Linked DNA regions of Bradyrhizobium diazoefficiens. The protein of the gene in region 1 interacts with the protein of each later gene in a pairwise test. Links are inferred from orthologs where the notes say so. Each region holds a gene or a part of one and is shown on either strand. Other genes may lie near its edges. The genes, in order: JJC00_RS22835 and JJC00_RS02545.

The links.
Region 2: the proteins of JJC00_RS22835 (region 1) and JJC00_RS02545 interact in binary tests that used the Escherichia coli proteins (3 or more experiments, as listed by UniProt). The link is inferred for Bradyrhizobium diazoefficiens from one-to-one orthologs.

The regions. Positions count from the first base shown.
Region 1 is NZ_CP067102.1:4,861,367-4,864,569, reverse strand. The notes cover bases 245-3,133. They hold JJC00_RS22835 (ABC-F family ATP-binding cassette domain-containing protein), read right to left. Parts: upstream 2,676-3,133; coding sequence 813-2,675; downstream 245-812. Other genes in these bases: JJC00_RS22825 (sulfur globule protein precursor), read right to left, coding at 3,105-3,133; JJC00_RS22830 (hypothetical protein), read right to left, coding at 2,722-2,895; JJC00_RS22840 (alpha/beta fold hydrolase), read left to right, coding at 245-691. In the rest of the region: more of JJC00_RS22840, read left to right, coding at 1-244; more of JJC00_RS22825, read right to left, coding at 3,134-3,203. UniProt on the Escherichia coli protein: Genetic data indicate it may be involved in ribosome assembly or function.
Region 2 is NZ_CP067102.1:544,161-547,996, reverse strand. The notes cover bases 151-3,672. They hold JJC00_RS02545 (2-oxoglutarate dehydrogenase E1 component), read right to left. Parts: upstream 3,321-3,672; coding sequence 351-3,320; downstream 151-350. Other genes in these bases: sucD (succinate--CoA ligase subunit alpha), read right to left, coding at 3,457-3,672; odhB (2-oxoglutarate dehydrogenase complex dihydrolipoyllysine-residue succinyltransferase), read right to left, coding at 151-171. Also shown: more of odhB, read right to left, coding at 1-150; more of sucD, read right to left, coding at 3,673-3,836. UniProt on the Escherichia coli protein: E1 component of the 2-oxoglutarate dehydrogenase (OGDH) complex which catalyzes the decarboxylation of 2-oxoglutarate, the first step in the conversion of 2-oxoglutarate to succinyl-CoA and CO(2).

The DNA.
Region 1 (3,203 bases):
GCGCGGGTATGGCGACTCGAGCAAGCCTGATGGCGGCAAGGACAGCATCGCCTATTCCAAGCGCGCGATGGCGCGGGATCAGGTCGAATCGATGCGCGCGCTCGGTTTCGACCGTTTTCACGCCGTCGGCCACGATCGCGGTGGGCGCGTTCTGCATCGTCTGCTGCTTGACCACCCGGACGCCGTCTCCAGGGCGGTCCTGCTCGACATCGCGCCGACGGCGACAATGTATGCGAGGGCGAACAAGGAATTCGCGACGCGCTACATGTGGTGGTTCTTCCTCATCCAGCCGGCCCCGCTTCCGGAGACGTTGATCGGCAACAATCTCGAATTCTATCTTCAGACCCATATCAACAAGCAGAACAAGACGCCGGGAGCCATCGATCCGGTCGCGCTCGAGGAGTACCGGCGGTGCTACACTCGCGAGACTCTGCACGCCGTGTGCGAGGATTATCGCGCCGCCGCCGGAATCGACCTGATCCACGACGAGGCGGATTTCGAAAAGAGGATCGGTTGCCCGCTCCTCGTGCTGTGGGGCGAAAAGGGCGTGGTCGGATCGACCTATGACGTGCTCGATACCTGGCGCGCCAAAGCGAACAACGTGCAAGGCGGAAGCCTGCCCTGCGGACATTACCTGCCGGAGGAAGCGCCGGAGCTTCTGCTGCAGAAGCTCGACGCCTTTTTCACGTGATTTTCGGAAAGCGCGTCGGCAGAGCCGGCTGCTCCGCAAAAGGCATTCAGTTCAATGCTTAAAGGTGTGGTGTCATAACACCGGTACCGTGCATGGGGTTGTTTTCCAGCTTTTGCTGCGGCTAGCTCGCCGCCTCGTCGAATTGCGCGCTCGCCTCGAGCCATTGCTCCTCCGCGCGCGCGAGCGCGTCGGCCGCATTCGCGCGGGCCTTTGAGAGCTGCGCGGCCTGCTTGGGATCGCGCGTAAAAATGTCGGGCAAAGCGAGTGCTGTGTCGATCTTGGCGATGATGTCGCTGACGCGGGCGATCTCGCTCTCGGCTTCCGCGATACGTTTCTTCAGCGAGCCGCGATTGTCCGATCTCGGTCGCTGCGGCTTCTCGCTCGGTGCGCTGCGCTCGCGCGGGGCGGGCTCGCCGTTGCGCGAGGACAGCACCAGGCGGCGGTATTCGTCGAGGTCGCCGTCGTAATTGGTCACGGTGCGGTCGGCGACGATCCAGAGCTGGTCGGCGCAGGCCTCGATCAGATAGCGGTCGTGGGAGACCATGATGATCGCGCCAGGAAAATCGTTGATCGCCTCGGCCAACGCGGCGCGGCTGTCGATATCGAGATGGTTGGTCGGCTCGTCCAGGATGATCATGTTGGGGCCGAAGAAGGTCGCAAGCCCCAACAGCAGCCGCGCCTTCTCGCCGCCCGAGAGTTTACCAGCCTTGGTGTCGGCCGCCTTGCCGGAGAAGCCGATCGCGCCGGCGCGGGCTCGCACCTTTGCTTCGGGCGCGTCGCCCATCAGCTTGCGGATATGGTCGTAGGCGGAGGCGTCCTCGTTCAATTCGTCGAGCTGATGCTGCGCGAAATAGGCGATCGACAGCTTGTCCGCGCGGGTCACTTTCCCCGAGAACGGCGCCAGACGCGCGGCGAGCAGCTTTACGAGGGTCGACTTGCCGTTGCCGTTGGCGCCGAGAAGCGCGATGCGGTCGTCATTGTCGATGCGCAGCGTCACGCGGCTGAGCACCGGCGTTGCCGGATCGTAGCCGACCGAAGCATTGTCGACGGCGATGATCGGCGGCGACAAGATCTTTTCCGGCGCTGGAAATGTGATCTCGCGCACGTCCTCCGTCACCAGCGCCCTGATCGGCTTCAGCCGTTCCAGCATCTTGACGCGTGATTGGGCCTGGCGCGCCTTGGACGCCTTGGCCTTGAATCGATCCACGAAGGCTTGCAGATGCGCGCGCTCCGCTTCCTGGCGCTTGATCTGCTTGGCATCGAGCAGCTCGCGCGCGGCGCGCTGCTCCTCGAAGGAGGAGTAGGTGCCCTTGTAGAGCGTGAGCTTGCCGCGCTCCAGGTGCAGGATCTGGTCGACCGAGCTCTCCAGCAGGTCGCGGTCATGGCTGATCACGATCACCGTGCGCGGGTAATGCGCGAGGTGGTCCTCGAGCCACAGCGTGCCTTCGAGGTCGAGATAGTTGGTGGGCTCGTCGAGCAGCAGCAAGTCAGGGGCTGCGAACAGCGTCGCCGCCAGCGCGACGCGCATACGCCACCCGCCGGAGAATTCGGCGCAGGGGCGCAGCTGGTCGGCGGCGGAAAACCCGAGGCCGGACAGGATCGCGGCGGCGCGGCTTGGGGCCGAATGCGCGTCGATGTCGACCAGCCGGGTCTGGATCTCGGCGATCCGGTGCGGATCGGTGGCGCTCTCGGCTTCATGAAGCAGCGCGTCGCGCTCGAGGTCGGCCTTGAGCACGACCGAGATCAGGCTTTCGGGGCCGTTTGGGGCTTCCTGCGCCAGGCTTCCCACGCGCCAGCGCGGCGGCAGCGTCACCGAGCCGTGCTCGGCCGCAAGCTCGCCGCGGATCACCTTGAACAGCGTCGATTTGCCGGTGCCATTGCGTCCGACCATGCCGACGCGCGAGCCGGGCGTGATCTGCACGGAGCTACTATCGATCAGAAGGCGTCCGGCAAGGCGGATGGAGAGGTCGGTGATGGAGAGCATGCGGCCTTGTCACCGCAGGCGGGATCAAACGCAACCCGATTTTTCGTTAGTGCGACTCGCGCTCGCGCTTCCTCAACTCGTCCATCAGCTGCTCGAGATGCGTCGGGAGCCGGGGCTCAGGACGAAGGCTCTGCTGAAGCAGCTCGCCCACGGCATCGCAAATCGAGCGGCTGGTGCGCCGGTCGATCTGTTCGGTGTCATTGGCAAAAAGGCCAGCCATCGCAGGGTTCCGTGTTTTTGAAGTATCGATACGGTACCAAGTCATTGGCCCCAAAATGGTTTCGTCGGGCGTCGGGATACCTGGCCTTCTAGTAAAGATTGTATGAATTCGCCGTATTTGCCCAAATACAAGGCCCCGGCGGGGGGAACGCCGGGGCCTCTCTTGCAAGGTACCGCAGGGGGGAACGGTACCTCAGGAAGCTGCTGGGCTCAGTAGCAGCGGTTGATCAGCCGCCAGCGGGGTCCCCAGGGGGTCGGGACCAGCCGGCGCACATAGCAGCCACCATAACCGTAGGAGACGGGCGCGGC
Region 2 (3,836 bases), 4.3 Mb from region 1 along the record:
TTCGCTCAGCGTGCCCGCGGACGGCGCCGGGACTTCGATGGTGACCTTGTCGGTCTCGAGCTCCACCAAGGGCTCGTCGACGGCGACGGCGTCGCCAGCCTTCTTGAACCAGCGGCCGATGGTGGCCTCGGTGACGGATTCGCCGAGCGTCGGCACACGAATTTCAGTCATGGTCTTTTCCTTAATCGTTTTTTGGCCGTCATCGTCCGCCTTGTGCGCAGTTGCGCACTGGGGCGGACGATCCAGTACTCCGTGACGATCGTGGATCAGAACGGACGCCGCGGCGTACTGGATGCCCCGCCCTTGTGCGCGATTGCGCACTGGGCGGGGCATGACAATTGGAATTTCGGTTAGCTCAGTGCTTCGTCCAGGAACGCCTTCAACTGCGCCTGATGCTTGGACATCAGACCAGTGGCGGTCGCGGCGGAAGCGGCGCGGCCGACATAACGCGGACGCCGGCTCACGCCGTTCACCTGGTTCAGCACCCATTCCAGATAGGGCTCGATGAAGTGCCAGGCACCCATGTTGCGGGGCTCTTCCTGGCACCAGATCACTTCCGCCTTCTTGAAGCGGGACAGCTCGGCCACCAGCGCCTTCAGCGGCACCGGATAGAGCTGCTCGACGCGCATCAGGTAGATGTCGTCGATGCCGCGCTTCTCGCGCTCCTCGTAGAGGTCGTAATAGACCTTGCCCGAGCACAGCACGATGCGGCGGATCTTGTCGTCCGGAACGAGCTTGATCGCCTCGTTCGGCAGCATCTGGGCATCATCATAGAGGATGCGGTGGAAGGTCGTATCCTTGGCGAGCTCCTCCAGACGCGACACGGCCCGCTTGTGACGCAGCAGCGATTTCGGCGTCATCACGATCAGCGGCTTGCGGATCTCGCGATGCAGCTGGCGGCGCAGCACGTGGAAGTAGTTCGCCGGCGTGGTCGGGTAGACCACCTGCATGTTGTCTTCCGCGCACATCTGCAGGTAACGCTCCAGACGCGCCGAAGAGTGCTCCGGTCCCTGGCCCTCATAGCCGTGTGGCAGCAGGCAGACGAGGCCGGACATGCGCAGCCATTTGCGCTCGCCTGAGGAGATGAACTGGTCGAACACGACCTGCGCGCCGTTGGCGAAGTCGCCGAACTGGGCTTCCCACAGGGTCAGCGTGTTCGGCTCGGCGAGCGAGTAGCCGTATTCGAAGCCGAGCACGGCCTCTTCCGACAGCAACGAGTTGATGACCTCGTAGTGGCCCTGCTCGTGGCCGAGATGGTTGAACGGCGTGTAGCGGCTCTCGTCCTCCTGGTCGATCAGGACCGAGTGACGCTGCGAGAAGGTGCCGCGCTCCGAATCCTGTCCGGACAGACGGACGTGATGGTTCTCGTTCAGCAGCGTGCAGAACGCCAGCGCCTCGCCGGTCGCCCAGTCGATGCCCACGCCGGTGTCGATCGCCTTGGCGCGGTTGTCGAGGAAGCGCTGGATGGTGCGGTGAACGCGGAAACCGTCCGGGACCTTGGTGATCTTGCGGCCGATTTCCTTGAGCTCAGCCGTGCCGACCCCGGTGACGCCGCGCCGTGCATCTTCTTCCTGATCGGCGATCTTGAAGCCAGACCACTTGCCGTCGAGCCAGTCAGCCTTGTTCGGCTTGTAGGAGGTGCCGGCCTCGAACTCGGCATCGAGCCGCGCGCGCCAGTCGGCCTTGGCCTTGTCGACCTCGCCCTCGGTCATCACGCCTTCGCTGATCAGGCGGCGGGCGTAGAGCTCGAGCGTCGTCGGATGAGCCGCGATCCTCTTGTACATCACCGGCTGGGTGAAGGCCGGCTCGTCGCCCTCGTTATGGCCATGCCTGCGGTAGCAGAACATGTCGATGACGACGGGCTTGTGGAATTTCTGCCGGAATTCGGTCGCGACCTTGGCCGCGAACACCACGGCTTCCGGATCGTCGCCGTTCACGTGGAAAATCGGCGCGTCGATCATCTTCGCCACGTCAGACGGATAGGGCGAGGAGCGCGAGTAGCGCGGATAGGTGGTGAAGCCGATCTGGTTGTTGACGATGAAGTGCACGGAGCCGCCGGTGCGGTAGCCCTTCAGGTCCGACAGACCGAAGCATTCCGCGACCACGCCCTGGCCGGCGAACGCCGCGTCGCCATGCATGAGCAGCGGCATCACCGAGATGCGCTGGTCCGGCGGATCGCCATGCTGGTCCTGCTTGGCGCGGACTTTTCCGAGCACGACGGGATCGACGATCTCGAGATGCGAGGGGTTCGCGGTCAGCGACAGATGGATACGATTGCCGTCGAACTCGCGGTCCGAGGACGCACCGAGGTGATATTTGACGTCGCCCGAGCCTTCGACCGCGTCGGGATTGGCCGAGCCACCCTTGAATTCGTGGAACAGCGCCCGATGCGCCTTGCCCATCACCTGCGTCAGCACGTTGAGGCGGCCGCGATGCGGCATGCCGACCACGACTTCCTTCACGCCGAGATTGCCGCCGCGCTTGATGATCTGCTCGAGCGCCGGGATCAGCGATTCACCGCCATCGAGGCCGAAGCGCTTCGTGCCGGTGAACTTGGTGTCGCAGAACTTCTCGAAGCCTTCGGCTTCGACCAGCTTCATCAGGATCGCGCGCCGGCCTTCGCGGGTGAACGAGATCTCCTTGTCCGGACCCTCGATGCGCTCCTGGATCCAGGCCTTCTGCGCGGCGTTGCTGATGTGCATGAATTCGACGCCGAGCGTCTGGCAGTAGGTGCGCTCGCAGATCGCGGTGATTTCGCGCAAGTTGGCGTATTCAAGCCCGAGCACGTGATCGAGGAAGATCTTGCGGTCGAAATCGGCTTCGCCGAAGCCGTAGGTGCGCGGGTCGAGCTCTTCGCGGTTGCGCGGGGCTTCGATGCCGAGCGGATCGAGCTTGGCGTGGAAGTGGCCGCGCATGCGATAGGAGCGGATCAGCATCAGGGCGCGGACGGAGTCGCGCGTGGCCTGGAGCACGTCGGCTGAGGAAATGTCAGCGCCCTTGTCGCCGCCCTTGGCCTGCGCCTTGGCGGCGATTTTGGCACCGACCGCCTTCTCCACCTCGGCCCAGTTGCCGTCGAGGGCGGAGGTCAGATCGTCCGTCGGGGCCAGCGGCCAGTTGGCGCGCTCCCAGGACGGGCCCTCGGCGTTCTTCCGGACGTCGGCGGGCTGGTCGTTGAGGCTCTTGAAGAACTCCTGCCACTCGGCGTCGACCGAGGACGGGTCCTTCTCGTAGCGGGCGTAGATTTCGTCGATGTAGGTGGCGTTGATGCCCTGCAAAAAGGAGGAGAGGGCAAAGGCTGCGTTCGCGTCTTGGCGAGACATACTTGAGTTCCTGGCGATTTTGGTTCGCGCATAACAAACGGCGCTGGCGCTGAGCTCCCGGCAGAGGCTCAGCGCGACAGGCACCATTTATCCTATTTGCTGCGAAACTTCGCCCGGAAAAGTACGAAGGAGTGAATTAGCCCTTCAATTTTTCGGCAAGCGTATGGCCGAGGCGGGCGGGAGACGGCGACACTGTAATCCCTGCGGATTTCATGGCGTCGGTCTTGGAACCGGCGTCGCCCTTGCCACCCGAAATGATCGCACCGGCGTGGCCCATGCGGCGGCCGGGAGGTGCGGTGACGCCGGCGATGAAACCGACCATCGGCTTCTTGCGGCCGCGCTTGGCCTCGTCCTTGAGGAACTGGGCGGCGTCTTCCTCGGCGGAACCGCCGATCTCGCCGATCATGATGATCGATTCGGTCTTGCGGTCGGCCAACAGCATTTCCAGCACGTCGATGAACTCGGTGCCCTTGACCGGATCGCCGCCGATGCCGACCGCGGTGGTCTGGCCGAGGC